DNA from 3 places in the Brevibacillus nigriterrae genome. Region 2 is predicted to be linked to each of the others. Evidence: predicted binding sites of a transcription regulator. Region 2 holds the regulator's gene; each other region holds the start of a gene.

Region 1 (10,817 bases), on a different contig from region 2:
CAGGGTTATTTTTCTGCAACTGACTTACACTTGTTTGATGGCGTTGGGCAATGTGGGAAAGAGTGTCTCCCGATTGAATCACATAGTTGTTTTTCCGGTAGGCTGAAGTTACTTGCATACTGCTGCTACCCAGAATAAGTACTTTTTTACCAATTGCTATCTCGTTTCCTGTTAATGAGTTGGCACGCTTGATTGCATCCACTCCAACGTCATAAAGCTGACTCAGCTTCCACAGGCTGTCACCTGTTTTTACAGTATGAGTGAGTGCGTTTCTGGCTGAGGATATCTTCGCAATCTTAGAGCGACTATCCCAGTTCACCTCATAGTTAAAGGATTGACTAATAAAACGAATTGGTACAAACGTTCTTTTCTTATAAACAAATGGACGAGCATCCATTACAACCGATTGCCCGTTAATGATTGCCTTACTTTGGTTTACCCATAGAACTACATTCCGGTCGCCTTTGGTAATCACAATCTTTTGAGTAGTCGGTTCATACGTAACATTTGCATTGGTTTTTTCGGAGATTACACGGATTGGTACATACATGCGTTGATCTCGAATAAGCGGGTCTACATCCGATTTCACGCCCTTACCATTGATCACAAGTGAAATGGTGGGATACGCAGAAGCAGCATGAACGTGATTGATCGCATGTCCACCGCTTGTTAGTCCAAGTAATACTCCTGTCATCAATAATGTCCTGGCAAAGTTCTTCATGTAGGACCTCCTTTTCTATGAAATACAAGAAGGCACAATTACTATTATCGCATTAGAATCAGGAGCGAACTATGCCAAAATATTACCAATCAACTATTTATAAAAAAGAAAAACTGCCGGAATGACCCGACAGTTTTCTGCAAGAACACTGTATTTACGCTATATTTCTGGTCGGTGGTGTATTTGGTGTGTCTGGTCTATGCGGCATGATTTCTTTCAAACCAACCATTTTTTTCAAGTAAGGAAGCAAGTAGTAGTCGGCGCCGAATTTACCTGCATTCGCTCCTGCTGCTAAGATAAAGATACTCAACATGACCATCCATGGGTTAGTAGAAATTGTACCTGCGAACATGAACATGAAGTTCATCAGCATCCCGAAGAATACAGCAGCGGTGGTAAGTGCTCCTAACAGAAGACCAAGACCGATAAGGAACTCACCCCAAGGTACTAGGAAGTTGAAAAGTTTGATATTTGGGAGTGCAAAATTTTCTATGAAACCGGTATAGGTTGGATAGATAAGTGCTTCGCCTTTCATCACGGGCTTCTCAACAGCTTTGGTTAAAAATCCAGTGGCGTCGAATGCCTTCTCACCCGTTAATTTACCCCAACCACCAGTGATCCAAGCCCATCCAAGATACAAGCGAACAATTGTCAAGAAACCAGCAGCGTATTTACTCTCTCTTAGCCAATTCATAATCATAAATACCATCTACCTTCCTTTTTATCTGCTTGTTATGCTTTATGGAAATATGGAAGATTTGTGAATTTTTTCACAAGTCGTTTTGTAAAAGTTATGTTGCTATAATGTAAGATTCTCTTTTAAACCGATCCGTTTTCTCACGTACGGAAGAATATAATAGTCTGCGCCAAATTTACCTGCGTTCGCTCCTGCTACCAAGATAAAGATACTCAACAGTACCATCCATGGGTTCGTAGAAATTGTTCCTGCGAACATGAACATGAAGTTCATTAGCATTCCGAAGAATACGGCTGCAGTAGTTAGAGCCCCTAATAGAAGACCAAGACCGATCAGAAATTCACCCCAAGGAACAAGGAAGTTGAAAAGTTTGACGTTAGGAAGTGCAAAATTTTCAATGAAACCGGTATAAGCTGGATAGATTAATTCCTCACCTTTCATTACTGGCTTCTCAACAGCTTTGGCTAAGAACCCTGAAGCATCAAATGCCTTCTCACCAGTTAATTTACCCCAACCACCTGTTATCCAGGACCAACCAAGGTACAAGCGAATGACAGTTAAGATACCAGCAGCGTATTTACTTTCTCTCAACCAGTTCATGATCATGATGATCAGCTCCTTTTCTTTACACTCTCAGTATATGTGAATAATTTCACATCGAGATGTGAGGAACATCACTTTTTTTATTTCATATTCTTACTTTTCCTCACCTTGTTACTTTTTTGTCACAACTTGTACAAGCCAGTCAAAAAAGACGAAAAAACCGAAGCCACCCGCTAAGGTAGACTTCGGTTTTAATGCCCATCATTCAATTAACGTGAGCCTGTTTCGTATGCTTTACCAAGTGATGAAGGTGCGTTTGAACGCCCTACAACACCAGCTAAAACTAGAATCGTTAAAATGTAAGGCAACATGAAGATGAACTCGATCGGAATATATGCAGTCAGACCCAAGATTTGCACCAGGGACTTAACCGCTTGTGCGATACCGAAGAACAAAGCAGCAGCCATCGCACCAGCCGGATGCCATTTACCGAAAATCAGTGCAGCAAGAGCGATAAACCCTTGTCCTGATACGGTGTTGTGAGAAAAGTTGCTAGTTGTGGTAAGAGCAATGGTTGCTCCCCCCATTGCAGCTAACGCTCCACTAATTAACACAGCAGTATATCTCATGCGAACAACATTGATCCCTGCTGTATCTGCTGCTCGAGGATGCTCTCCCACTGCACGCAGACGAAGACCAAAGCGGGTTTTAAACAGTACAAACCATGTAACAGCTACTAAAATAAATGCAATAAAGCTGGTTGGGTACGCTTCAAAAATGGCGTGACCGATGTACGGGATGTCTCCTAAAACTGGGATGTCCCATTTTGTAAATACAGTTTGCAGTGTGGTTGTTTGACCTGAACCTTTAAAAATGATTTTGGTCAAATAAATGGCCAACCCTGCAGCCAGGAAGTTGAGCGCGATACCGCTAACAACCTGATCAGCCTTGAATGTGATTGAGGCTACCGCATGTGGCAGCGCAAAGATGGCTCCACAAACGATCGCTGCTAAAAAACCAATCCACGGTGCAAGCTCAGACGGTGCCGGGAATACCGTTTGCATAAAGAAAGTAACAACCGCCGCTGAGAATGCACCGATCACCATCATACCTTCTAATGCAATGTTTACAACACCTGAACGTTCGGAGTATAAGCCACCTAACGCAGCAAAGATAAGAGCTGTAGAAAATACAATCGTATCATGCACTAAGTTACTGGAAACTGTGATCCAATCCATGTTCTACACCCCCTCTTTCTTCTTCGCAAGGATCGGCTTCAAGAAAAACTTTACGATTCCGTGAGCAGCAACGAAGAAGATAACCGATGCAATTACAACACGAATGAGTTCGACTGGAACGCCTGCACCGAATTTCATCCCTGACGCACCAAAGGAAAGTGACCCGAAAAGAATCGCACCAAGTACAACACCTAATGGCGTGTTACCACCGATGAGTGCTACTGCCATTCCATCGAAGCCGTATCCTGGCATTGCCGCCATAATCGCTTGATAATGGAATACACCCAGTACCTCAGCCGCACCACCCAAACCTGCAAAAACACCTGCTCCAAACATTGCATTTACTACGTTTTTATTAACGTTCATACCTGCATACTCTGATGCATGCGGGTTAAAACCTACTGCACGAAGCTCAAAGCCTGTTTTGGTTTTCCACAGAATGATATAAAACACAAATGCAGCAATAAGCGCAATAAGTGTACCCCAGTGCAAACGTGCGCTTTCGAACATTTCAATCAGCCAAGGAATAGCAATCGATGCTGACTCTTTGATGTTTTCAGAACGCTGTTGCCCCTCTGGCACGAGGAACGTAGCCAAAATGTAATTCGCTAAATAAAGAGCGGTCCAGTTTAACATGATCGTTGTGATTACTTCGTTAACTCCACGAGCCGCTTTTAGATAACCGGCAAGTGCGCCCCACAGTCCACCAGCCAATCCACCAGCAAGAATGGCGAGTGGTGCATGAATGATTGGTGGCAAATCAAACGCGATACCGACATAAACAGAAGTAATCATCCCCATGATGAACTGACCTTCCGCACCGATATTAAAGAGACCTGTCCGGAATGCGAACGCAACAGAAAGACCTGTAAAGATAAGTGGCGTAATCTGTCTGATGGTCTCACCAAAATTGTACATATCACCAAACACTTTTTTCACTAGCGATTGATAGGCCAAGAGTGGATCAAATCCGCCCGCTAACATCGCAACAGCACCTACGAGCAGACCGAGCAGAATAGCTACAACAGGAACTAGGAACGATTCGCTTGAAAAAACACGGACTACCTTATTCATCGTTACCTCCTCCTTGCATGCGCTTTCCACCTGACATCATAAGGCCGAGCTCTTGTTCTGTCGTTTCTTTCGGGTCAACAATCCCTACAATTTGTCCTTCGTAAATAACGGCAATACGATCAGACACATTCATAATTTCATCCAACTCAAGCGAGAGCAGCAGAACTGCTTTGCCTCTGTCACGTTGTTCGATCAAACGTTTGTGAATGAACTCAATCGCACCAACGTCCAGTCCACGAGTCGGTTGGGCAGCAATTAACAGATCTGGGTCTTTATTTACCTCACGAGCGATAATTGCTTTCTGTTGGTTCCCCCCTGACAAGGCACGTGCAAGTGTATGAATGCTCGGGGTACGTACGTCAAACTCTGCAATCAGCTTCTCCGAATGCTTATTGATCGCATTGTAATCCAGAAATCCGTTTTTGCTGAATTCTGGATGGAAGTACGTCTCAAGCACCATATTCTCACTCATGCTAAAGTCAAGAATCAAACCACGTTTGTGGCGATCTTCTGGAATATGGGATAACCCTGCCTCAGAAATAAGGCGTGGTGATTTATTAGTAATCTCTTGCCCGTTTAACAGAACTTTCCCATCCTGTGCTTTGCGAAGGCCTGTCAGCACCTCGATCAATTCACTTTGACCGTTGCCGTCAACACCTGCAATACCTAATACTTCACCCGCGCGAACTTCGAGTGAAATATTTTTCAACGCATTGACACCGCGGTTCCCTATAGCCGTCACATTCTCGACAGACAAAATCACTTGTTTCGGTACTGATTTTGTTTTGTCTACATGGAAATGAACCTCACGACCAACCATTTTTGCTGCCAATTCATCCGTATTGGTCTCGGCAACCAGAACAGAATCAATTACTTTTCCTCGGCGGATAATAGTTACTGCATTACAAACCTTCATGATTTCTTTCAACTTATGCGTGATGAGAATAATGGTCTTACCCTCTTTGACCAAGTTATGCATAATATCAATTAGTTCATTAATCTCTTGAGGAGTTAAGACCGCTGTCGGTTCATCAAAAATAAGAATATCTGCCCCACGATAGAGCGTTTTCAAAATTTCTACACGTTGCTGCATCCCAACGGAAATTTCTTCGATCTTTGCATACGGATCAACACTTAAACCGTATTTCTCAGAAAGTGCTTGTACCTCTTTGGCTGCTTGATCGATATTTATTTTCAACCCACTGCGAGGTTCTTTTCCTAAGATAATATTTTCAGTAACGGTAAACGGTTCTACTAACATAAAGTGCTGATGCACCATTCCGATACCCAGTTCGTTAGCTACATTTGGATTGGTTATTTTCACAGGTTTCTCATTGATCAATATTTCGCCTTCATCTGGCATGTACAGACCAAACAAAATATTCATCAACGTTGATTTTCCGGCTCCATTCTCTCCTAAAAGAGCATGAATTTCACCTTTTTTTACTTTGAGACTGATGTTATCGTTTGCTACGATTCCCGGAAATCTTTTGGTAATGCCACGCATTTCTACTACTGTTTGAATCTGACTCAAGTGTGTTCACCCCGTCTTTGTGGGTAGTCATTCATTAAAGAAAAGCTTTTATTGAAGTTCTTAAGAAAACAAGGCTAGTTATTCTCTAACTAGCCTTGAGTTTGTTGCAGTAAGGCTTATTTTTCTGGAACTGTGATTTCACCTTTAACGATTTTCGCTTTGAACTCTTCTACTTTCGCCAATACGTCAGCAGGAACAGTGTCTTTGGAAGTTTCAGGCAAACCTACAGCATTTTCAGCAAGTCCGAGTTTAACCATTTTTCCGCCTTCGAATTTACCTTCAGCGTAATCTTTGGATACACGGTAAACTGCTTCGTCTACACGTTTCATCATAGAAGTAAGAGTAACCTCTTTACCGAATGTAAGAGATTGGTCTTTGTCTACACCGATAACCCAAACGTTTTCGCCTTTGGATTTGCGGTCTTTTGCTTCGTTAAATACACCGTCACCAGTTCCGCCAGCAGCGTGGAACACGATGTCAGCGCCTTGTCCGTACAATTGGGATGCAGCAGATTTACCAAGGTCAGCTTTGTCAAACGCACCTGTGTAAATTGGAATTACTTGTACGTTAGGATCTACAGCTTTAACACCAGCAGTGAAACCAGCTTCGAAGCGTTTGATAACTGGAATGTCCATACCGCCTACGAAACCAACTTTTTTGGATTTAGACATAGTTGCTGCTACTACACCAACAAGGAAAGAACCTTCATGCTCTTTGAAAAGAACTGATTCCACGTTAGGTATGCCTTCTACTTCAGCATCGATGATCGCCAATTTTGCATCTTTGTTTTCTTCAGCAACCTTTTTCACGTGGTCGCCCATCAAGAAACCGATACCCCAAGTAAGATCCCATTTGTCTTTTACGAATTGGTTCAAGTTAGGCACGTACTCAGCGTCACTTTGGGATTGAAGATACTGAACTTCAGTTCCAGTATCATTTTGCAGTTTTTGCAGACCTTCCCAAGCACTTTGGTTAAAGGAGTTGTCGTGCACCCCACCAGTGTCAGTTACCATACCTACACGAATTTTCTTGTCTGTAGAAGGTTGTGCAGGTGCTGCTTGGTTACCTTGGTTTGCATTGTTTTGTGGAGCTGCTTGGTTGCCGCCGCCACATCCAGCAAGGAGCAAGGACATACTAATGGTTGCAACTGAAAGTACGGAGAAAAACTTTTTCACCTTTAAATACCCCCATTATAGTTAGTGATGAACTAAAAAAATTGTTCAAGACCTTTCTGGTGACCACTACAAGCGTCTTCGCACAACATGGAAGTGAAATTTGTCTGCTCGAAAGTAGTTTCGAGAGTCCAACACAGCTCTCTCTCTCTCATCATAATGAATCTGACGAAGGAGAAGCAGGGCAGTCTTGGAATCACATTTCAGTATACTTGACACTTTGTCATGGAAACCAATGGGTTCAATGTGGGCTACCGCATACTGAATACGTACGCCCGCCACTTCCTCCAAGGCCTCAAAAATCGACTCATACTCCACATGGTAGCCATCGGGCATTAAGTAAGCAGGGATTTTGTCGATACAATACACAACCGGTTCTCCATCAGCAGTTCTTACCCGCTCAACCGTGATCAGCTTCTCACTAGAAGAAAGATGCAAACGCTTGCGATCTTCTTCACTCGGTTCAGCCAGGCTAGTATGTAACAGTTTTGTTCCCGGTTGTTGACCCTGCCGCTCAATCGCTCCTGTTACACTAAAGAGTTCCCCAATTCCTCCAGAAAAAACAGGTCGTGGATGGATAAAGGTACCTACTCCGTGACGTCGGATGACGATTTTTTCTTCTTCTAGCAAGCGGAGTGCTTCTCTCAAAGTAGCTCTGCTCACGCCCAACCGCTTCGACAATTCTGCTTCTGACGGTAGACGCTCACCCGGTAGCAATACCCCCGCTTCAATATCATCTTTGAGGCGGTCCATTACTAAAAGGCTTAGCGAACGAGAACTTCCTTTGACTGTCATGATTCACTCCTGCTCCCTCTGGCAACACATATTGGTAAGACGTCAGACCTCTATTATGAAATTTCGACGGCCTTCCACAAATTCCTTTAGTCCGTAGAAATTTTACCTTATGCAGAGAGTAACTTGCAAGCCAAATTTTACTGAAAAAAATAGATTCATAGGTTAGGAGATTTGGCTTTCTGGTGACGGCCTTGGAATTCTCACTTCCCTAGGCTTACTTCCTTCATATGGTCCCACAATTCCTTGTGCCTCCATCATGTCGATCAGTCTGGCAGCACGAGTGTAACCAACCCGCAATCTGCGCTGCAAAAGAGAGGCAGAAGCGGTTTGTGCTTCAGCAACGACCTGTACCGCCTGGTCGTACATTTCGTCGTCTACAACTGTCTGAACATCATCCGAGATCTCTTCTGGGATCATCTCTTCATGGTACTTGGCTTCCTGCTGTTCCTTGACGATCGTTACTACTTCTTCCACCTCTTTATCGGAAACAAAAGCACCTTGAATGCGAGTTGGTTTCGAAGCTCCCATCGGCAAATACAACATGTCACCTCGTCCTAACAGCTTTTCTGCACCACCCATATCAAGAATCGTGCGTGAGTCAGCCATGGAGGATACACCAAAGGCAATACGGGAAGGAATGTTTGCTTTGATGACACCGGTAATAACATCAACAGACGGACGTTGTGTTGCAATAATGAGGTGAATACCAGCAGCACGTGCCATTTGCGCCAAACGACAAATTGCATCTTCTACCTCACCAGGAGCTACCATCATCAAATCAGCAAGCTCATCCACAATGACTACAATATAAGGCAGACTGCTCATCCGGTTGCCTGCTTCACTCTGATCACGCACCCACTGATTGTACATCTCGATGTTGCGTGAACCATTTTTGGCAAACAGGTTATAGCGTCTTTCCATTTCAGAAACCACTTTTTTCAATGCGACAGATGCCCTTCTCGGGTCGGTAACAACTGGTGCGAGAAGGTGTGGAATTCCGTTGTATACGTTTAACTCCACCATTTTGGGGTCGATCATCATCAGCTTGACTTCGTTAGGTTTTGCTTTGAACAAAATACTCGTAATGATCCCGTTGATACACACAGATTTCCCGCTACCTGTTGCCCCCGCTACTAGCAAATGCGGCATTTTGGTCAGATCGGCAACAATCGGCTCACCTGAAATATCACGGCCCAGCCCAACAGTCAGTCTTGCAGAAGCATCCTGATAGCGTGGGGATTCAAGAACTTCCCGAAGTGTCACTACAGCTACCTCTGAGTTGGGAACCTCGATACCGATGGCTGACTTCCCTGGAATCGGAGCTTCAATACGAATGTCTTTTGCAGCAAGGGCCAATGCCAAATCATCCGTGAGACTTACGATTCGGCTTACCTTTACCCCAACAGCAGGCTGGATTTCATAGCGAGTTACTGCTGGTCCCCGATGAACCTCAGAGACAGTCGCATTTACACCAAAGCTTTTCAGCGTGTTAACCAGTTTTTGTGCGTTCAGGTTGTGGTCCACATCTTTTGTAATCGCGTTGTGGTTCGGGCGAGACAGAATTGAAAGAGATGGAATGATGTAGGTATTACTCTCTTCTCCCCCATCTGACAATACCCGAAAACTTTCGTCATCAAAATCAACAGTCTTTGATTGAACTGCTGGTTTTCGTTGTTGTGTAGAATGATGTTTGGGATGAATGGCTTCATCCGTAATTACTTTTTCAGCAAAGTCACGTATCACTGGATTCACGGCAGCGTGTTCTTCTGTATCTGCGTGGCTCTTAGTATCATTGTCATCATCATATTGCTGATTGTAATGAGAGTAGTCGTTTACTGACAGTTTATTCTCCTGCTTGTCATCTATGTTTTCTATTTGATTATTTGCTTTGTTTTCTGTTTTGCGTTTTTCGTTTTCCTCAGCCAGAAGCTGTGCCGTTTCCTTGATGGATTCTTTTGACTTCACATAAGCGCCAGCTACCTTATTCTTGATGAAAAACAGAACGTCCACATATGACAAACGGAAAACAAACATCAAGCCAATCGAAAAGAAGAGCCCGATCATCAGTCCTGTCCCGATCATGCCAAACAGGCCGTGGCTGATGGCAAAAACAATAGCCCCCACCATACCGCCTGCGACTCCTGTTGTTGATACTTTTTGAGATGAATCAAGCAGCAATCTGTCCCATGTGACACGAATGATATTTTGATCAAACTTGCCGCTATTGGAAATCAGCTTGTACAAAATCAAGTGATCCCATGTAAGTATCCCTATGAAAATAAGCAAACAGCCCAGAATCTGCAAGTTGAGCCGGGGTGGCTTACGAGTGAACATCATATGTAAGGAAACACCAATCAGAAGTAACGGAATCAAAAAATCCCATGAACCTGCGATGAATCGGAAAAAGAAAGAAAGCACATTCTTCCCCAGCCATCCGCTTTCTAGCAACCCAATAATGGAAAGTACAATGATAACCAGTCCGAATAACTCCAGTTTTACAACTGAGGCTACTGCCGCTTGGGACTGTTTTTTTGATCTTCTGCTCATGGCATGCCTCCTATTTTCAATCCCACAAGGGGCCCAAAATCCCCAATAGAATGAAAAGGCAGCCGAACTCTCCGGCTGCATTCTACGTTTAACTCTAGTATACCACAGGAAAATAGCAGAAATACAGGGAAAAGCTTACGACATATCTGGACGAAATGTGATCATCTCACCAGGAGCGTAGCGAGGATTCAAATAATCTTGGGGATCTGGACTAATCAAGCGTACAATTCGCCCTTCAAATGAATTAATTGGCTCGATCAACATCGTTGCATGACCAAATGAGACCTCTTTGATCTCCTGCTTTTCTACCTTCTCACTGTTCTCAAAAATTACTTCCATCGGCACCACAGAATGAATAATCACTGCAGCATCTTCTCCCCGTTGCGTGCTTTCTCCATCATCTCATTCAATTTCTTGAGCGCTTTGCCAAGCCCGCCTACTTCATCAATCAATCCGTATTTAATTGCATCCATACCGATGACGTTTGTACCGATAT
Region 2 (10,817 bases):
CTTTTTTCAACTCTTCATTTTGATTCGTCAATTCAACGATGACTTCTTTATTTTTCACGATTCCGCTGATGTCATTCTCAAGAGACTTATACTCTTCTGGAAAATCTTCCGGCTTCGTAACTGTTAGCTTTATCAGCATTTGCTCCTTTGTAATCTGCAGGTCAGCCAATGTAGCTGACTCCATTTGAGCGATCTTCGTACGAACTGGTTCTTCTATTTCTACTTTTTGAAACAGAAACCAACCGCCAAACAGGAGAGCCAACGCGATAAGTAGCGATGAGATGATCGGTACTTTACGTACTTGCATGAGATTACTCCCCTCCTCTATTATCTACACGATTTGTATATATCGTAATCTATCAACTGGAGAACGATTTAAAGTATAGCATATTAACAAAATGAATTCCTATGTAGATGTTGGGTATTGAGGAAAAAGAAAAAGACCCCATATTAAGGGGTCTTCAAACATGTAGCATCGGTGCTTAACAGCCGTTCAACTAACCGGGTTAAGGCGATACGATTTAAGTACTTTACCCGTCTTAAAATCGTAGTACACGTAATTGTAACGTTGTTCCTGGTCAATATAGACGGCTTCCCAGAATTTTTGATTGTCATCTTTTCCAGGAACGATGTGCAGAATTCTAGCATTCTTGTCACCTTTTAACACTGCTTCCTGTACACTATTTCTCGTTACAACGCCATCCATTATTTCAAAATCAACCGAATCTGGTGTGAGCCAGGCGATTACAGGTGTGCCGAAGTGATTCTTTCCAATCACAACCGCATAGACCTTTGTCCCGCGAAATTCGCTGATTTCATCAATTTGTGCAATTCCCGTCCGATCCTTAACCCATTGCCGTACCTGATCCTCGGAAGCGTATTTCTCGCCAACTGCACTTGAAGTAAGGTGATACAAAAATCCACCCAACAAAAGCAACAAGATTCCTACAGCAATACCTACACGTACATACACAAACACTAACTCCTTTTTCATCCTCCTGACTCTTGCTTACGCTGTTGTCAGGCGGTGTCCCTTAAAAACGGAACACGAGTTGATCTCTTTGCTGATTCTGAAAGCTGGGTACTAGCAAATCAACAGTTAATTGCTTTACCTCGAATTTATCGGTATCATACCATAGCTCATAGCGAATAACCACATCTTTCAGCGTTTGTCGCATGATTTCATCTGCCTGAAATTGTGGCCCCAACCAGAGCGAAATCATGGACTCCACCTGATTGGACGGAAGAGCAAACTGAAGCCCTTTGAGCCCATCCCGATCACGCTTATGCAACTCTGTCGGTACGAGTGAATGAAGTTGTCCTTGTATGATCATGGCGTGTTCATAAGGGGTAAACAACGCATAAGGAAGAAATTCTAATGGCTGCTCTTTCCCATCCACTTGCAGTTCAACTTTGTCTGTACTGCGTTTCATCTGGATGATATGACCTGATACGTTGCCCTTGACATCGAATGATTCTCCACGATATACGCCTTGATACGTCTGGTCCCTGGTCTTTACCTGGTAGGTAACAGGTGTATCACCAGCCAGTTTTTTGACGAGACTGGCAAGCTGATCATGATGCAAGGTATCCGGGTCTCCCTGATTTTTTTCTTCCATGGATGAAGATGCAGGTGTCGTTTGAGGTGGTTTGGTTATAACAGCAAGGAGCATACCGAGCAGGAAGAGACCAAGAAAAATGGGGATCAGCCACCATAGTTGGTTCCTTCTGATGTACATAACGCTCCCCCTCCCTCGTCCCAGTTCCTAAAATTTATGAAGGACTAGAAGGTTTTAGAACGATACCGAAAACTTTCTAAACATAGCGGTAGTGTTAACGGTCATACTACAGGTACACCCCAAGGAGGTGAGCGTGTGAAGCTGCCAACGACAACCTCCGTCGAACCGAGCTGGTCGTTGCTACAGGAATACCGAGTTTCCTGGGCAGGTTTATCATCACCGCTTAGAGCCTTTTCACAACATTCACCAAATGAATACCGCCACACCTCTTTAAAAAACATTTGGCGTTACAGCCAAGATTCTAGCTAACCAAAATATTCCTACCTACACCTTTCGCTTTTCCTTTTGCTCCCATCATTCACCAGGTGTGTTGACAAGGCTGTTTGTCAAAATGCCTTTGATGGGAGACTTTTTCCATTTATCGTTTTAAAGAATCAAACATGCGGTTTGCTTCATAGATTACTTTTTCTTCATCCACCGTGAGCAATTCACGATTTCTCATAATCCATTCCCCTGCAACAATCGTATCTGTTACGTCACGGCCATTTGCCGCATACACCACATGTGAAATTGGGTTATGAGCCGGATGGAAATGCGCTTGAGCACTGTCCAGCATGATGATATCAGCTTGTTTGCCAACCTCCAGTGAACCCAGCGTCTCTTTTTGGAATACCCCGTCAGCGCCCAAAATGGTTGCCATACGCAATGCATCTTCGGCTGGTACAGCGACTGGATCATTACGTACGCCTTTGTGGAGGATCGCCGCCAATTTTAATTCCTCAAACAGATTCAGGTTGTTGTTGCTCGCAGAGCTGTCTGTACCTAAAGAGACACTAACACCCTTGGACAACATCTCAGGTACACGGGCAACTCCGCTTGCCAGCTTCAGGTTACTCACGACATTGTGCGAAACCCTTACATTATATTTTGCCAGTACATCGATTTCTTCATCCGTCAAATGTACCGCATGGGCAACAAGGGTTGGACGGGAGAATACGCCAAGGTTCTCCAAGTGAGCGACTGGTCGAACACCGTAATCCTTCACATTTTGCTCTACTTCCCACGCTGTTTCTGACATATGGATGTGCATCGGCAAATCAAGCTCATGGGCACGTTCCAAAATTTGATTGATAAAGTCTGGAGTGCAAGTGTAAGGAGCATGAGGGGACATCATCACGGTAATACGCCCGTCAGCCTGATTGTGCCAATTACGAGCAAATTGGGTAGCTTCCCGCAGTTTCGCCTGTCTTTCTTCTTCTGAACAAAAGCCAATCATCCCACGGCACAAACGAGCACGCATGCCTGAGTCTTGAACCGCTTGGGCTACTTGATCCATATGATCATACATATCAACAAACGTCGTCGTTCCAGTTCGAATCATTTCAACAATGGAAAGATAGGCGCCCCACTTCACGTGATCAGCCGTGAATTGAGCTTCAAGCGGCCACATTTTATCTTCCAGCCATTGTTGCAGCGGCAAGTCATCCGCATACCCCCGCAGAAGCGACATCCCTACGTGACCATGCGTATTGATGAGACCAGGGAGAACGAATTTGTTTTTGCCGTCGATCACTTGATCATAGCCAGTCAGGTCCTCTGGAGTTACTCCCACATAAGTTATTTTATTTCCCTCAAAGGCAATCGCACCATTTTCGATAACTTCATTTGCAGCGTTTACTGTGATCACAGTTGCATTGGTGATGATGGTTTTCTTCAATGTTGACACTCCAATCATTATGTAAGGTAATAAGCCAAGCTTTGCAAGCTCGAAGTAACATCGGCATGATGTATGCGAACATCTTTTTCTGTTCGCAGGTTCACAGGGGCAAAATTGAGGATCCCTTCAATTCCGGCTTCTACGAGCTGGTCAGCCACATCCTGCGCGGCAAATGCTGGCACAGTAATTATCGCCAAGCGAATTTGCATATCAATAATCACTTGCTTCATTTCGGACATTGGTCGAATCATCAGACCTGCTATGATTTTTCCGTGTTTGGTCTCATCAGTATCAAAAATAGCTACAATTCTCATATTATCTTTCAAATAGATATTGTAATTACTGATGGCATGTCCAAGATGACCTGCTCCGACCAAAGCAACATGGATTTCCTGGTCCAGTTTTAGTATCTGTCTGATTTTTTCGATCAGGTAATCAACGTCATAACCGATTCCCTTTTTGCCAAAATCTCCGAAAGCAGCAAGATCTTTTCTGATTTGCGCAGGATTCACATCAAGTGTTTTTCCCATCTGTTGAGAAGAGACGGTTTTCACATCCATTTGATTGAGACTGATCAAATACCTTAGGTAAATTGGTAAACGACGAACAACAGCTTCAGATATTTTCGGTGCTTTTACCATGATCTTCCTCCTCTCTATTCTCTTTTTTTCTTAATAACCTTGTAATCTTTTCCATTCGATAGGATAGAAATCGTTCCATGAATTCCGGTTATATACGTTTCCGCCCATGATTCACTCAGGCGCTCGACAATTTCCTCCTGATTCGCTTTCATTTCTTTCTCAGACAATCCTGTTTCAATAACAGCTATCTGAGCATCAACCTTGGTCAAAAACACCTGTGATGACGCCTGGTTGCTTCCTTGACTCGCTACTTTCAAGATCTCTGATCGGAGAATCTTGGTGTATCGCTGCAGCAGTCGGTCTTCTGCTTTTTCGCTGATTGCACTGGTGAAAAGAAAACGCAACTGATCCTGCTTAAGTTGAAACACCAACGAATTATCCTGCGGTGATAAAAGCAGCGGTTCGCTCGGATTCAAAACTTTCAACACAATCTTTTCGTCAAAAGTCAGTTCATCACCTTCTCCAAGCAGGATAAGTTTTTTGTTTGCAGGCAAGGGTATTACCTGTTGAATGGATCTGTGGATCGCTTCTGGCATCAGGATGGTATCGATTTGAAAATGGTTGGAAAGCTCAGGGTAGCCACCCGCATGAGTAGGCAAATCGTTGGTGATCATCACGTAGTCGATTTTGGTCACTTTGCGCTCTTCCAGCAGTTCCAAAAGCGTGGAAACATCCTTTTCACTTCCTGTATCGATCAACAACTTCTTCCCGTTTGGAAAAGTAATCAATGTACTCTCCCCGTTTTGTAGAGGGAAAAACACCGTAATCATGCCAAGAAAGTCATTTTCATTCTCGCTTAATATTGGGTCATCTACTTTTACTACGTTTTTCAAATGATCGTCAATTGAACACGCAGTCAGTAGAAAGGTGAGTACGATAACCAGCAAGCAGTTGAATCTCATAAAATGATCACCCTTCAGGAACAGCATGTTTCATTTTATGATTCTTCTTCTGCAACCATTCTTTTTTGGGGGTCGAGAAAAGGCGTGATCATTTCACGCAACGAAACCCATGGCCCTGTCTTTGTCTGGAAAGGTGGCAAGGAAGCAAGGAACGAACGTCCGTATCGTGATTCTACAATCCGGGAATCAAAGACGACAATCACCCCTTGATCCATATGATGGCGAATCAGTCGTCCCACACCTTGCTTGAATCGAATGATGGCCTGTGGCAGGGAAAGCGACATAAACGGATTTTTCTTTTCTTCCTTCAGTCTTTCCGAACGCCCCTCAAGCAACGGATGATTCGGCGGTGTAAACGGGAGACGGACGATGACAAGACAGCTTAAGTCTTTGCCAGGGATGTCTACTCCCTCCCAAAAACTGCTGGTGCCAAGCAACACGGCTTTGGATTCACGCTGGAAGTTGCGGACAAGCTTGCTGCGATTACTGCTGTCAATGCCATGTCCTAACAGTGTATACCCCTCTTCTTCTGACAACAACTGCTTCATCCCTTCATAGACTTGACGAAGCATGGAGTAAGAGGTAAAGAGGATCATGGTCCGCCCTTCTGCGGCTCGGACAACATCGACACAACCTTGTGTGACGGCATCCAGATACATTCTCTCATTCTCTGAAATAGAAGGTAAATCCGATGGCAGCAACAAGAGTCCCTGTTGTTCATAGTCAAAAGGTGAAGGCAGCGTAACCGTACGATAGTTTTGTTCCTGATTTGCGTCAAAACCCAATCGCTCCAACAAATAGTCATAGCTGTTTTTCACCGTCAATGTTGCTGATGTCAGAATCACACTCCGCTTTTCTGCAAAAAACTGTTCACGCATGGTTTGTCCAATATGCAGTGGCAAGGCGTACAGAAATAAATGCTTGCGAGAGGTGCGTGATTCAATTTCCATCCATTTCACCAGGTCGGCATCGTCTTGTATAAGCAAGGTATGAATGGTCTCGATTGTCCGCTTCACATCTTGCACGATTCCTTCCAGATCTGTCTTGCATCTTTTTACACCGAAGGAAAGTGGCTTTTCGGGCTTTTGAATCGGTGCAAGCAGTTCCTCAAGATTCGCTCCCAGTTCAGCGAGTTCTTTCTTGCATTTTTCAGACGAGGTAATGATACGAGCGTTGCGATCGCTAAAATCTCCCACCCGATAACGTACAGTCGCTCTTCCGATATCGATTGTCTCTTTGGCTCGCTTCAAAGCCCAATGATACAGAAGCTGTGACCATTGCAAGTAGGTTTCTCTTGCCTTGATGTGTGTCCGTCTGATTGTCTCCATCTGTTCTTGGACAAAGGTGGAGAGCGAGCTGTCCCACTCGTTCAATTCATTGCTGTACACGTTCAAAATGGCTTGCTCCTGATCGGTTTCCAGCCTTTCGAGCAAATACATAAGCTGAGCAGTTGAATACTCAATGCCTAAGTGTTGACTGGCTACTTCCTCTAACTGATGGGCCTCGTCGATGATCACTACCGGTGTTTTGGGAATAATCCCACCATCTGCATCCATATCCGAAACCAAAAGAGCGTGATTCACGATAATGAGATCGGCTTCACGTGCTCGTTCTTTTGCTTGATAGTAGAAACAACGAGAGAACCACGGACAGTGTCGGTGCAAGCACGAATGCGTATCACTTTTGACTTGCTGCCATAGATTGGATGCTGCGGGTGGAAGACTGATTTCCTCATAGTCTCCTGTTTCTGTCTGCGTCAGCCAGGTGACGATCTGAGCTTTAGCTAGCATGACCTCATGGGATGAATCACTTGAATCGTTCAAGGTTTGCTCAAATTTTCGCAAGCACAAATAGTTTCCTCTTCCCTTCAACTGAGCGGCTCTCATGTCAAAAGGAAGGACTTTCTGGAGAAGCGGAATGTCTTTTGCAAAAAGCTGTTCCTGCAGTTGAATCGTATGAGTGCTGATCACCACTTGTTCCTGATTCAGCTTTGCCCAGAGGATGCTCGGGATCAAATAAGCGAGCGACTTGCCGGTTCCAGTCCCCGCTTCGGCAAACAGGTGTACCTCGTCGTCCATTGCAGCATAAATAGCTCGGATCATGGCTTCCTGCTCGTCTCTTCGCTGAAATGAAGGGTTCTCCCGATGCAAAGCACCTCCCTCTCCCATCAGACTTTCGAGAAGGACATCAATTTCCATATGAGCAAATGTTTGTTTGGTTTCAATCCAATGCTTTTTTTGCTTACGTAACGCAATCTGACGATATGTATCCCAGTTTTCATCTTCGCTCTGTTCCGTTGGTGCCTCTGGATCAAACGAACAGGTCATCATTTTTTCCATCTCGACATGACGTAGCAGAGCGCCGATGTCTGAACGAAAAGTGTTCACTAGCATCTGCAAGCGTTGAATCGTGATGAGCGGCATCTCTTTTAGTATCAATAGCAAGTGCAACAATAATTCAGACGTTGCCAAAGCATCGCTATCAGCCTGATGAGGGTTTTCATGCTGAATGTCAAAGGAATCCGCTAGTTCTACCAAGCGGTAACTCTCTTGCATGGGCAAAAGAAAACGTGCCAACTCGACTGTATCCAGCACATAGCCATCAAACGGATAATAGCCCTGACCAAGCAGGGCTTCTTGAAGAAAGTTCAAATCAAACGATGCGTTGTGCGCAACAAACGTACGTCCGTCCAAATAACGCAAGAAATCTGGCAAAACCTCTTCCATGGACGGTGCATCAGCAACCATCTCATCGGTAATTCCGGTTAAGGAAGTAATAAAGGGTGGTATCGGCTGATTCGGGTTTACCAGTGTTGTATATTGATCAAGTATTTGTCCATCCTCAATGACTACCGCACCAATCTGGATGATGGTATCACCATTTTTTGGATGGGTTCCTGTTGTTTCGAAATCTACGACGATGAAACGATCCAACTATCGTCACCTCTATATGTAAGCTGCCAAACTTGATAGTCCCTTCGTAGCATTCGGCAGTCAATGACAAAATCCTGCTTTTCAGATATGGATTCTGTCTGTTTTTTCTTCCAAAACAGGGGAAGACAGGCCAAGTTTCGCATTACATAGCTTGAGATATTGGGGTACCTCACCGTAGTGCCCTGTATCATAAAGCACTTTTTTGAAGTAATGCTTGGCTACCTTCCAGCTTTCTTCCTTCACGGCAATTTTCCCAAGATGATAATACCCGAGTGATTGCACATACGGGTCTTGTTCGTCTAGAAAGGAACTAGCCAGCCGTTTTGCCTCTGTGTATTCTCCCTCGCAACAGTAGATGGTCACAAGTCCCGACAATGAAAGAATATGTCTACGATTGCGCAGGATCACAAAGCGAAAAATTTCTCTTGCCCGCTCGATGTGACCGCCACAAAGATGCATCCACCCGTAACTAAAAAGAAAGTCGTTATTTTGGGGAGCAAGCGCAATTGCCTTTTTCACTAACGGGATTGCTTTATGCTCTCCTTCAATCAACCAGGTGTTCCAGCCATGCCCATGCCATGCCCAGGCTTGACGGGGATTTTGATCAACAAGGTAACGATAACAGAGCATGGCTAGATGTATTTGTCCATTGGCTTCATACATGGTTGCCATTTCTCGTAGCAACTGCTGGTCCGTATTGCGGTCTGGCACCTGGATTTGAATTGGTGGATTCAACTGAAGACTGCTGTCTTGCTGACGGAGCAAGGATGCGATCCTGATCCACAAAACGAATGCTTCCCAATCAGTTTCGTTTTCTTCCAGATATTCATCCAACTTTTCAATGGCTTCGTGTGCCTCTCCTTGTTGGAAATGACAAAGCGCCAGATTAAACAGACTCTCCGCATGCGATGGCATTACTTCTCTTGCCGATTCAAATGACTGGGCAGCTTCCAGGTAGTGTTTTTCCTCAGCCAGAATACAGCCAATCGCATTATAACTGATAGCCGAAACCTTTGGTGAACTGGCGGTTTTGCTTAATAGACGAAACTCCCGCAAAGCAGCTTCTTTCTCATCATTAAAATACATACTGTATGCGTAATACAAGCGACCGTGTTCCCAATCGGGATTCTCTGTCAGAAGCTTGCTAAAATAATTTCGGGAATCTTCGAAAAGCCGCAGATGGTAGAAACCTTCACCCTTGCGAAAAAGATGTTCATGTATTTCGAGTTCGTCGGATGAATCTTTTCCTTTGGCGAAAATAGGTGCAGATCCCGTATTCGTTATCGATTTCTCATCCTGTGTAGGGTTTGTCGCTTTATTTGACGGATCAAACGTATGATTGTTACCACTGAGTTTTACTTTTTTTATTAAAGTAGAAAGCTTCTCTTCATATTGAATCCACTGATCTACGATTTGATCGCTTATCTCCCGGTGTTCTTTTAATTCTCCCGCCAATAACAGTCTTCGCTGGGTATCAGCTGTTTTCCACTCTGAATCAATCCGCTCCAACCCATTACACAGTGAAGTAAAATATTCATCAAGCTTCAAAAAAACACCCCCCCAATCGGACGCTGATTACTCTCATTGTCTCACTGGAAGGGTGGCTCTATTCAATTAGAACCTCTTACAAAATCGTTGCGTGAATTTCTTCGCCAATGATTTCCTTGATCTTGTTATTTTCACCCATAATCGCAACTTTTGGTTTGTATGTTTTGATCTCTTCATCAGTCATCATTGCATACGCAATAATAATGACGACATCTCCAGGTTGAACAAGGCGGGCTGCAGCACCATTCAAACAAATAACACCGCTTCCAGGTTCGCCTTCGATTACATACGTCTCTAAACGGGCTCCGTTGTTATTATTTACGATTTGCACTTTTTCGTTCGGCAACAAATCGACTGCTTCCAAAATATTTTTATCAATGGTAATACTACCCACATAGTTCAGGTTGGCTTCCGTAACCGTAGCCCGATGAATCTTGGACTTCATCATCGTGCGAAACATGAGTATTTCCCCCTCAATCGTTTAGATGGTAACCATCACATTATCGATCAGTCTGGTGCGTCCGAATTTAACCGACAGGGCAATCAGGTACGTCTCTCCCTGTCGCAGCTCAGATTCAGCTACCAGTTCTGGATATTTTAGCACTTCCACGTAATCAATCTCGGCAAGTGGCTTTTCTTTGATCTGTGTCAGGATATTTTCAAGGATTGTTGCTGCAGAACGCTCACCTTGGTGAATACGTTCTTTGGCGTTCCCCAAACTTTGTGACAGAACAAGCGCTTGCTCACGTTCTTCTGTAGACAGGTAAACATTTCGGGAGCTTTTGGCTAATCCGTCTTTTTCCCGAATAATGGGACAAGGAACAATCGTCACTGGGATCGAAAGGTCGAATACCATTTGTTCGACAACCGCCACTTGCTGCGCATCCTTTTGACCAAAAAAGGCGTAGTCTGGCTGCACTATTTGGAATAGTTTGGTTACAACTGTTGCGACTCCGTCAAAATGACCCGGGCGAGATTTCCCACAGAGTACCTCAGTGACTTGGGCAACTGAAATATTGGTAAGCATCTTCTTGGGATACATCTCTTCTACCGTCGGAGTAAACAGAATATCCACTCCGGCTGCCTCTGCCAATGCACTGTCTCGCTCGATATCTCGTGGATAGCGATCGAAGTCTTCATTTGGTCCAAATTGCAGGGGATTTACAAATATACTCATGACGACAATCTCTGTCTTTGCTTTGGCAGCTTCCACCAGACTGATATGTCCTTCATGAAGGAATCCCATCGTCGGAACGAACCCGACTTCTTTTCCACCTTGACGCATTTCTTTTATATATTTTCGTACTTCGGCAATTGAGGAAACCTGAATCATTTTT
Region 3 (10,817 bases), on a different contig from region 2:
TATGCATCCGCCACTCATCTACATAATCGGTTTGGAGGCGTTTCAGGGAACCTTCCAGGTCACGCAGAGCCAGGTCTCTCGTTCTGCCGCCTGTCTTGGTCGCAATCCACACTTTGTCACGCAATCCTTTGAGCCCCAGCCCTACTCGAGTCTCTGATTGTCCATCACTATAACTGGGTGCCGTGTCAAAATAATTGACTCCTTTCTCAACGGCTCGTTTGATGATTTCGATTGCCTGATCTTCTGTACAATCGTGATCATCTACGATTCGCTGAGCGCCGAAACCGAGAAGAGATATTTGGGCCTGATCTCTTCCAAACGGTCTTGTAATCATCACTATCATCCTTTCCTGCCAAAACCTGTCCCATGCAACTGTAAAAGAAAAAGAACGCCTATTTACTAGACGTTCCCTGATACATCCAAAATTACTCGCAGTATTTATCGTAAGCTGTCGTCAAGAAAGAGGAAATCGTTTGTAGGTCATAGTTTTCAATTTGATGACGCTCAACCATTGCTACCAGCTTGCCATCTTTCAACAGAGCAAAAGACGGAGAAGATGGTGGATATCCATCGAAGTATTCACGAGCTTTTGCAGTTGCTTCTTTGTCTTGTCCTGCAAATACGGTATAGAGTTTGTCTGGTTTTTTGTCGTGGTTCAAAGAGTGCGCAACGGCAGGACGAGCTAATCCAGCCGCACAACCGCAAACAGAGTTAACCACTACAAGAGCAGTGCCCTTCATGTCGTTGAAGGCTTGCTCTACCTCTTCTGCATTGCGAAGCTCTGTAAAACCAACACGAGTCAATTCAGTACGCATCGGTTGGATCACTTGTGCCATGTATTGTTCATAAGACATCATAATAGTTCTCTCCTTCTGATCGATGATTATCTCTATTATACCCTTAATTAGAGGAATGGAGAAGAAAAGCGACAAACCGAATGTGTTTGCCGCTTACGAATCTGCTAATTGAAAGGTTACTGTTTGTCCATCAATCGTAAATTGAAAGTCTACTTCTCTATCTTCTAGCTGTAAGGAGACAGCCTCCAGAATTTCAGTTAGTTCGGTTACTGAGTCGGCTTGGTACACATACTCTCTGTTTCGAAGCAGTTGGCCCATACATAAAATGAGCCGATCATCGTACTTCGTGATTGTCACCGGACATACCCCCCAAAGGAAATATATTACAATCCATTAGGAGAGTCAACGAAATAATCTATACTTCCATTAAAATTGTCAGAATCATCGGGTTACGGCCTGTTTTCTCGAAAATATAAGGCTTCAACACCTGATTGATCTGCGATTTTAATTCCGACCACTCTTTGACCTTCTTGGCAAGTGCGTCAGACAATGTCTTCTTCACCAGTTCTGTCGCTTCTGTAATCAGCGACTCTGAGCCTCGCACATATACGAATCCACGACTGACAATGTCAGGTCCGGTGAGAATTTTGAAATTCTTCATATCGATGCTGACAACTACAACCATCAGGCCATCTTCTGCCAGGTGTTTGCGGTCACGAAGCACGATATTGCCTACATCACCAATTCCACTGCCGTCAATTAACACGACACCCGCCGGCACTTTGCCCATCGCAACGGACTCTCTTGTACAGCGAAGCACGTCACCATTATCCATGACAAAGATATCCTTTTCCTCAATGCCCACCTGCATCGCAAGTTTGCCGTGCGTTTTGAGCATGCGATACTCCCCGTGAATCGGCACAAAGTAGCGTGGTCGGATAAAGTTGAGCATCAGCTTCAATTCTTCTGAACTGCCATGACCGGAAGCGTGGATGTCAAAAACAGAACCGTGCACAACATTGGCACCCGCCCGGAACAATTTATCGATCGTTCTGCTTACATTCACGGTATTCCCGGGAATTGGGGAAGCAGAGATAATGACCGTATCTTGCGGATAAATCTGAACTGCCTTGTGAGAACCTGCTGCAATCCGAGTCAACGCTGCCATCGGCTCTCCCTGACTGCCTGTACAGATAATAAACACCTGATTATCCGCATAATTGTCGATGGTCTTGATATCGATCAGCATACCTTCTGGCATCTGGATATAACCAAGCTCTTGCCCGATCATGAACGCTTTTTCCATACTGCGTCCAATAACGGCAATTTTGCGATTGGTCTCCATCGCTGCATCGACTACCTGTTGCAGACGGTGTACGTTGGACGCAAAGGTAGCAAGGATGATGCGGCCCTTTGCCTTCTCAACTACATCCATAATCCCTTCACCAACAGATCGCTCCGACATGGTATAGCCGGGACGTTCACTGTTTGTACTGTCAGACAGGAGCACCAGTACGTCACCTTGCCCCAGCTTGGCTAATTTGGCAAAATCAGAGGACGGTCCAACAGGTGTCATGTCAAATTTGAAATCGCCTGTGTGTACAACAGTACCTTCTGGCGTTTCTACTGCAATTCCAAACGAATCGGGAATACTGTGATTCATCCGGAAAAAGGATACTTTCAGGTTTTTGAATGTAAATTCGCTGTCATCTGAGATAGGGACAAGCTCAACGTCATTTTGCAAACGATGCTCTTCCAGTTTGGACTTTACCAGTCCCAGAGTCAGTCTGCCCCCGTAAATTTTGGGCCTGATCTGCTTCACTACATACGGCAAAGCGCCGATATGATCTTCATGCCCGTGAGTCAAAAACAACCCTTTGATTCGATCCTGATTCTCTACCAGGTACTGAATATCAGGAATAACCAGATCAATCCCGAACATTTCGTTCTCCGGGAATTTCACTCCTGCATCAATGACGATAATTTCATCTTCATATTCGACACAGTACATATTTTTACCGATTTCGCCTAACCCACCGAGGGCAAATATTTTTACTTCACTCAAGGATACTCCTCCTGCACAAATAATTAATGAAAAAATAATATTACTGGATCACTGAAGAACGTTATGATGTTGGTACGATTACTCCACGGGAGGGTTACTCATATATGGAAGCATTTGACCGCACCTGGGACCAGCTCACATCAAGTGAACGCCGGGCCCGATTAATCGAGATCAGCAAGGTTTTCCTTACCTTGGGAACAATCGCATTTGGCGGGCCGGCAGCCCATATTGCGATGATGAGTAAAGAAATTGTGGAGAAACGCAAATGGATTTCTCGTCAAAGGTTCCTTGACCTGCTTGGCTCTGTAAACCTGATTCCTGGCCCGAATTCTACTGAGCTGGCCATTCACCTTGGATTCCACCGAGGGCGTTGGGCAGGGCTTGTGCTTGCTGGCAGTTGTTTTATTCTTCCTGCTATGCTAATTGTTCTTATTCTCGCTTTTCTTTACGTGAAATATGAACACATGCCTCAATTATCTTGGTTGCTTTATGGAATCAAGCCAGTTATATTGGCGATTGTTTTGCAAGCACTATGGAATTTGGGGTTATCAGCCATTCGCACAAAAACCTCGATTGCAATCGTACTTGCGGTGATAATACTCACGATGGCTGGTTTTCACGAGCTCGTTCTCCTGGTACTTGCAGGTTCAATCTCTATGATAATCGGCAACTGGCAAAAGGTAAAAAACAATACTCACACACTATCAGCCCCATTACTGGCTTTTTCCCTTGGATCTGCTATAGAACCGAAGATTGCTGGGGCGACGTCACAATTATTTTGGATATTTTTAAAGATCGGTTCGATTCTCTACGGAAGCGGCTATGTATTACTTGCCTTTTTACAAAAAGACTTTGTGGATCGCTTAGGTGTTCTCTCTTCCCAACAATTACTTGATGCCGTCGCTATCGGTCAATTTACTCCAGGACCTGTTTTTACAACGGCAACATTCATCGGATACTTGATCTCAGGTGTCCCAGGGGCACTCATGGGAACTTTGGGTATCTTCCTGCCCTCATTCGTATTCGTAGCCGTGCTTACCTTCTGGATGGATAAATTGCGGACGAACCCGTGGGTTGCATCGTTCATCGATGGTGTTACGGTTGCCTCATTAGCTTTGATGGCTATGGTCAGCCTCAAGTTGGGAGTCGCTGCAGTCATCGACATCCCAACAGCCATTCTGCTGATCTGTGGACTCGTCACAGTCTTTCGTTTCAAGCTTAATTCAGCATGGCTCGTCCTTGCGGGTGGGCTGATCGGGCTTGGGCGTTATCTATGGATTACTCTTTAGCTAACCGCTCCATATCATCAATAATTTCATTGATATCCATACCTGCTCCCATTCCATACATTTTACGGATATTTTTATCCTTATCCACGAGGAATGTTTTCATTGTATGGATGTACATACCATCCGGTTGTTTCTCATAACCGATGCCAAACTGACTTGCCACCTGAGCAATTGCCGCTTCCTCTCCACGCAGGAAATACCAACCGCCGAGATCCGCATGGAATGCACTGGCATAGCGTTGAAGAACCTCAGGTGTGTCTGTTTGGGGATCAAATGTAATGGTAATGAATGCTGTTTCCGAACCAAAAATCCCCTTTTTCTTCAATTCCTCCTGTACCTTTTCCATGATTTCCGAAGTGGCAGGACAAACATCCGGGCATTTCGTATAAATAAAAGAAACGAGACGTACCTTGCCGTCCAATTCATTAAACTGAACGGGCTTCCTGTCGAGATTCTCCAGGGTAAAGTTTTCAACATGCTTGATAAACGGCAGTCGGGTTGAGCCCCACCAGAACTGATAGGCCAGAATAGCTGCAATGGATGCGATGAGAACAGAGGCTGTCGTTACAAACCAATACTTGCGCCAAAAACTGATCGATGGACCTGCTTGGTTTTCGGATGTCACACTCATTCACTCCTTACTCTATATCTCCTACTCTTTTACTTGAAAGGAATAGGAAAACAGTTTTTTCTCTCCCGATGGTGAACCATACTCCAGCTCAACCTTCCAGGCTCCCGTCATCATGATATGCGGTCCTTCGCCTAACCATTTCCCGTCAGCTTGAGGCTTCAATTCTTCTTCACTTTTCCCATGTTCCATACCTTCCATCGAAAAGTGCAGGGTTGCTTTACCCTCTCGAATTGGCTGTTCATCAGGAGATGTAATACTCACAACAAACTGATTCGGCCCCACTTGCCCAGGCGTAATCACAAGCTCGGCTACGGTATCACCGGACTTGGACTCCATTTGCATTGGCACGGGACCTTCTTGTGCTTTTTGACCACAGCCGGCAGTCCATAACAAGATTAGCAACAATAACAACGAAACTGCGAGAGAAGGTATTCTCTTCATCATTTATGTCACTCACTTTCTAATTAGAGAAAAACCGTTCTCTCTCTCAAGGAAAGAACGGTCTTCGGTATTATTCTGTCGCTACTTTGCCCGGCCAAGCCAACATTCCGCCAGCCATATTCTCCGCTTGAAAACCGTGTTGCAGGGCGAATTGTGTTGCGTTCCAGCTACGCACTCCACTTCGACAGACCATCACAATCGGTGTCTCTTTATCCAGTTCGTCCAGTCGGTGAGGAAGTGTACCTAATGCAATATGCTTTGCTTCTGGAATATGACCGTCGTTCCACTCATGCAGTTCTCTCACGTCGATGATTTGGATTTTATCTCCGTTTTCCAATCGCTTCAGCACTTGTTCTGGCATAACTTCTCTTACATGATTGTCCATGATTCCAAAAATCCTCCTGTTAGTCACTCTTGCAGACGAATCTTCCTACTGTTTCCATCTATTGTACCATATAAAAGGAACAAACCCCAAACGAGTGAACAGTTTGTTATTTTCCCTGGACGTATTTGGCGTCGAACAGAAAGAGTCGCAACAGGAGAATGAGCGATGGCACAAGCAATAACAAACCAGCAATAAAGCCAATGACTAAGGCCAGACCCATCTCCGGGCTGTTAATGCTGTCGGCAATCGTAATATACGGATAAAGCAGGTACGGCAAGTGTGACACCCCATACCCCCAAAACGCAAAGCCGAACTGAAGCAGTACCATGACGAATGACCAACCGTAGTAGCGTCTTTTCAACAGCAAGGCTAAAGCGATCAGAAAACACGCAAACGACAAGAGGAATAGCCCGCTCACATCAAGCATGTTGGTAAAATGCTCGGGATTGTGCGTACGGATCGACAAGAATACGAGAAAACTTGCAAAAATCGTAGGCAAACTCCACACAATGGCAAATGAGCGAAGCAACGTCGTCGCTGCTCGGTCCTGCGCTTTTTGAGCATAGTAGGTTAAAAAGCTGGCGCTAATGAACAGCACACTGACCAGCGCCAGTAAAACCACTGCCCATGCATACGAACTGGTTGCCAATTCACCCATTAACAGCGTAACTTTGTTCTCCCCCACTTCGATAAATCCACCTTCTGAAATGGTCAAAATAGTCGCCAATGAAGCAGGGATCAAAAGCCCTGTCACACCGTAAATCAGATGGTACAGCAGGCTGTCTCTCGCTCCATAATGGGCAAATGCGTAAAAGGAACCTCGAAGAGAAAGCAGAACAAGTGCGATACTGCCTGGAACTAATAATGCCGTTCCATAGTAGTAGGCTGTATCAGGGAAAAACCCGACAAGACCCACGATAAAGAATATCAAAAAGACATTGGTTACTTCCCACACGGGCGACAGGTATCTGGCTATGATGCCGTTAATGATATGGTCCCGCTTCGTCAGCTTCGAGTAAAACGAGAAGAAACCCGCTCCAAAGTCAATGGATGCCACGATAATATAGCCGTACAGAAAAATCCAAAGCACGGTGATTCCGATCATTTCAAGCTTCATCGTTCTTCCTCCTCTCTCCCTATTTGCTCATATATGTGGCAAGCTCTTGTTCAATTGGTTTTTTCCTGAACATGCGGATCAGCACCATCGTGCACACAATACCCAGGAAGGTATACAAAGAAGCAAACAGCAACAGCATTTCTCCCACATTTGCGGCCGTTGTTGCGGCATCGTTGGTTTTCATGTACCCGACTAATATCCAAGGCTGACGACCAATCTCAGCGAAGATCCAGCCTAATTCAATCGCAAGCATGGAGAGCGGCCCACCCCAGAGAATTCCTTGCAGTACAGGGCGTGGTGTCACTTGTCGATTCCGTCTGCGGTAGAACAGATAGATCAGAGGAATGATGATCATATACGTACCAATCACGATCATTCCATCGAACAAATAATGGACAAACAGGGGAGGATGCTCATCCTTGGGTATGTCATTCAACCCAATAACCTCGCCTTTCAGTGAATTCGTAGACAAGATGCTCAAAAGATAAGGGATGCGAAGCGCATATTTCACTTCATTCGTTTCTTCATCATAAACACCACCCAGAATGAACTCCGCTTCCCCTTTTGTCTCAAAGTGCCACTCTGCGGCTGCCAGCTTCACTGGTTGGTATTTGGCCAAATACTTACCGGAAATATCTCCCCACACGGCCGTTCCAACGGAAAAAATCAAGGCGAGAACCACAGTAAACGTGAGCGCTTTTTGATAGTACTCGGTCGATCTTTTTTTCAAAAGCTGGTACGCTGCAATGGCTGCAAGGACAAATGCAGATGTTGCATAGGCGGAAAGGATGACGTGACCTGTCTTCGACGGTGTAGCGGCGTTAAACATCGCTGCAATCGGCTGTACATTGTGAATCGCCCCATCAATCAGTTCAAATCCTTGCGGCGCATTCATAAAAGCATTCACTGTTGTAATAAAAAAGGCTGATGCTGTGGAACCGATCACAACCGGAATCGAGAACAGCCAGTGGACATATGGATTGCGGAATCGATCCCACGTATACAGGTAGATTCCAAGGAAAATGGCTTCAAAGAAAAAGGCAAACGTCTCTAGAAACAGCGGCAGAGCAATTGCTTCCCCGGCAACTTTCATGAACGAAGGCCAGAGCAAGCTTAACTGCAACCCGATACAGGTCCCTGTCACCACACCCACGGCAACCGTCACCGTAAAGCCTTTGGCCCAACGCTTTGCCATCATGGTGTACATCGGGTCTTTTTTGCGGATTCCTAACCATTCCGCTATGGAAATCATGACGGGTATCCCAACACCCAACACAGCAAAAATAATGTGAAAACCTAACGTCAGGGAAGTCAGAATTCGAGCTAACATTGCATTATCTAATTCCATTGTTTCTCCCTCCTACTACATTCGGTATTTCTATACTGTGAATTTTATCACAATCTTTTCGTTTTAAATTTTAACACCGTGTATATAGTGTGAACATTCAGCGTCAACTCTGTTACGAATTTGTGATTATGAAAAACACCCTTCCATTTTTGTCGGGAAGGGTGTGGGCGCAAGTTATGCCTCATATTCAGTTATTCCTGACTCTTTGTATCTTCTGCTTTGATCTCAACCGGTTTCACAAGCTCTTGCTGATCCTTTTCCAAAAAGCCTGCAATCATCTTGTTCATATCCAAGCCGGATACGTCTTTAAGCATCTCTGGCAGTTGTGCCATCAACTTGGTTACATTCATACTCAGGCGATTTACCCCATCGCCTTGCCCGCCGCCTGCATCGACAATCGTTACCTTGTCGATTGCTTTCATCGGTTCAGCTACTTTGGCAGCAAGCTCGGGCAGCATTTTGGCGACGATATCCAGGACGGCTGCGTGACCGAACTTTTCGAAGGCTTCTGCCAACTTTTGCTTACCTTCTGCTTCCGCTTCCAGCTTCAAGCGAGTAACCTCTGCTTCCGAGGTACCTTTGGCACGCTCTGCGTCGGCAATCGCCAAACCTTCCAGGCGTTTTTGCTCAGCCTGTGCTTTGGCTTCTGCTTCGATCCGGTATTTCAAGGCATCTGCTTCCCGCATTTTCTTCGCTTTCTCTGCCTCAGCGGACTGCTCGACGGCATAACGGTCGGCGTCTGCTTTCTTTTTCACTTCGGCGTCGTATTGGCGCTCCCTGCGGAGAATTTCCTTTTCTTCCAGCTCGATTTCCTTCTGCTTGCGCACGATGTCAATCTTCATTTCTTCTTCCGTTACCTGTTGTTTGGTCATCACTTCTTGCAGTTTGTACGCCTGGTCGGCTGCTGCTTTGGCTCGGTCTTGTTCCTGTTTGTAGGAAGCGACCTTCAGTTCCTTTTCTTTCTCCGCTTCCGCAATGTTGGTTTCTTTGAGCAATTCCGCTTTACGTGCTTCTTGCTCTGCTTCCGCCTGTTTAATCCGTGCTTCCTTGTCAGCCTCTGCCTGTGAAATGACCGCATCCCGTTTCACCGCAGCAATTTGCGGGATACCCAGAGCAGCTAGATACCCGTTCTTGTCTCGTACATCTTTAATCGTAAAGCTGACAACTGACAAGCCCATCTTCTTGAGGTCTTTGGCAGCAACCGACTGAACTTCCTGAGCAAAACGCTCCCGATTCTTATAAATCTCTTCTACTGTCATGCTGCCGAGGATCGCACGAAGGTAACCTTCCAGCACTTCTTGCGCCTCACCTTGCAGTGCTTCATCCGATTTGCCCATAAACTGCTCGGCAGCGGTTGCGATATCTTCGATGGAACCGCCTACCTTGATAATCGCTACCCCGTCGGCCATGACCGGAACCCCTTGTTCGGTGTAAACTTCCGGCGTTGAGACATCGAGTTTATGGGATAGCAAACTGAGGAAATTCGCTTGTTGGAAAATGGGCAGGATGAACGCACCTCCGCCTCGCACGATCTTCATCTTGCGTCCCGATTCATCCGTCAACACATTCTTGCTTCCGAGATAACTGCCTGTTACGATCATCGCCTGGTCGGCACCGACTGTCTTGTATCTCGCCCAAAAGGCAATACCCAGAACTACCAGCACCGCAAGTACAGCTACGACTGTGATGAGAATCGATGGTTCTGTCAAACGGAACACTCCCTTATCAAATTCTTATATGTGCGGCTTTACGTACAAAACGTGGTCCTTGACTTCCACTACAATCACTTTGGTTCCCTCCGGTATCGGCTCCTTCAACCAGCTTGCAGCCATGTGGTTAGTCGTTCCATTTACCATTGGGATGACAATTTCTCCTAGACTAGTTGCAGGAACCGTCGTCCATACTTCTCCAACCCTGCCCACCAGTTGCATGATGGAGTACCCTGTTGATGTTTCCGCATGATTCATTGGTTCAATCCAGATAAAATACGAAAGAATAGCGATAATGGCACCGCTTAACAAACTTAAGAGAATGGTAGTGAGCGTGGTGAAGGTAGTAAGTCTTGTAAGCAAAAATCCACTTCCCCCAAATACTGTAATCCCGCTCACCAGTGTCAACGGTTGGATAACAGGGATTTGAAAATGATCCAGCCACCCGCCGCTATCTCCAAAGAGCAACGTCACGCAAGCATAAAGCAAACCGAATCCGATACAGATAAGAAAAATCGTATCCAACATGCACGTTTTCACCCTCATTTCTTTTCTACAATGAAACTGCAGTTATCTGAGATGGTGCCTATCCTGTAATACGCATTTTTCTACATAAAGTTTCCAATATTTGTATAAATTTCACTATAGCAAATATTAACTTTTTTATGTTGACAATTCCGACCAGCACGCTTAGAATTAAAACCAATACAAAAATGGATGAATTTTCATAAAACTTAAAAACTCATCAAGAGTGGTGGAGGGACTGGCCCGATGAAACCCGGCAACCGGCATGACAACATGCAAGGTGCTAAATCCTGCAGAATCCAATTGATTCTGAGAGATGAATGTAGCGACCGTTAGTGTATGCGCCTTCCTCTACTCAGAGGAAGGCTTTTTTATTTCCCCATTTATCTAAAGGAGAGATGATGTACATGGCAGACCAACAGTGGAGACCAGAAACGATCGCACTACACGGAGGACAGGAGGTTGATCCGGTAACAGGATCTCGTGCCGTTCCGATTTACCAGACTTCAT

The links. Region 2 encodes Rex, which represses fermentation and respiration genes when NADH is low (regulators of the CRP and FNR family bind a similar motif). Its sites were predicted from a motif close to TTGTGAAATATTTCACAA; they were not measured.
Region 1: a site for Rex is predicted at 2,059-2,076, ahead of ACPW7N_RS01080 (DoxX family membrane protein). Genes of this name have one in related genera too.
Region 3: a site for Rex is predicted at 8,109-8,126, ahead of ACPW7N_RS07445 (cytochrome ubiquinol oxidase subunit I). Genes of this name have one in related genera too.

What each region holds. Positions count from the first base shown of each region.
Region 1 is NZ_JBNCMT010000001.1:204,661-215,477, forward strand. It holds gene ACPW7N_RS01070 (stalk domain-containing protein) at 1-721, opposite strand, end outside; gene ACPW7N_RS01075 (DoxX family membrane protein) at 876-1,421, opposite strand; gene ACPW7N_RS01080 (DoxX family membrane protein) at 1,521-2,024, opposite strand; gene ACPW7N_RS01085 (ABC transporter permease) at 2,231-3,199, opposite strand; gene ACPW7N_RS01090 (ABC transporter permease) at 3,203-4,273, opposite strand; gene ACPW7N_RS01095 (ABC transporter ATP-binding protein) at 4,266-5,780, opposite strand; gene ACPW7N_RS01100 (BMP family ABC transporter substrate-binding protein) at 5,924-6,982, opposite strand; gene ACPW7N_RS01105 (GntR family transcriptional regulator) at 7,049-7,774, opposite strand; gene ACPW7N_RS01110 (FtsK/SpoIIIE family DNA translocase) at 7,937-10,321, opposite strand; gene ACPW7N_RS01115 (YlzJ-like family protein) at 10,457-10,684, opposite strand; gene ACPW7N_RS01120 (ClpP family protease) at 10,681-10,817, opposite strand, start outside.
Region 2 is NZ_JBNCMT010000003.1:202,696-213,512, reverse strand. It holds gene ACPW7N_RS03945 (hypothetical protein) at 1-307, opposite strand, end outside; gene ACPW7N_RS03940 (cell wall elongation regulator TseB-like domain-containing protein) at 494-994, opposite strand; gene ACPW7N_RS03935 (hypothetical protein) at 1,035-1,739, opposite strand; gene ACPW7N_RS03930 (amidohydrolase) at 2,158-3,456, opposite strand; gene ACPW7N_RS03925 (redox-sensing transcriptional repressor Rex) at 3,474-4,097, opposite strand; gene ACPW7N_RS03920 (ComEC/Rec2 family competence protein) at 4,112-4,999, opposite strand; gene dinG (ATP-dependent DNA helicase DinG) at 5,035-7,932, opposite strand; gene ACPW7N_RS03910 (tetratricopeptide repeat protein) at 8,014-9,480, opposite strand; gene panD (aspartate 1-decarboxylase) at 9,557-9,940, opposite strand; gene panC (pantoate--beta-alanine ligase) at 9,962-10,813, opposite strand; gene panB (3-methyl-2-oxobutanoate hydroxymethyltransferase) at 10,810-10,817, opposite strand, start outside.
Region 3 is NZ_JBNCMT010000007.1:129,212-140,028, reverse strand. It holds gene ACPW7N_RS07490 (aldo/keto reductase) at 1-334, opposite strand, end outside; gene ACPW7N_RS07485 (BrxA/BrxB family bacilliredoxin) at 426-857, opposite strand; gene ACPW7N_RS07480 (hypothetical protein) at 951-1,154, opposite strand; gene rnjA (ribonuclease J1) at 1,213-2,862, opposite strand; gene chrA (chromate efflux transporter) at 2,967-4,151, shown strand; gene ACPW7N_RS07465 (SCO family protein) at 4,141-4,776, opposite strand; gene ACPW7N_RS07460 (FixH family protein) at 4,804-5,226, opposite strand; gene ACPW7N_RS07455 (rhodanese-like domain-containing protein) at 5,294-5,608, opposite strand; gene ACPW7N_RS07450 (cytochrome d ubiquinol oxidase subunit II) at 5,715-6,725, opposite strand; gene ACPW7N_RS07445 (cytochrome ubiquinol oxidase subunit I) at 6,745-8,073, opposite strand; gene ACPW7N_RS07440 (flotillin family protein) at 8,265-9,782, opposite strand; gene ACPW7N_RS07435 (NfeD family protein) at 9,807-10,310, opposite strand; SAM riboswitch class I at 10,522-10,630, shown strand; gene ACPW7N_RS07430 (homocysteine synthase) at 10,715-10,817, shown strand, end outside.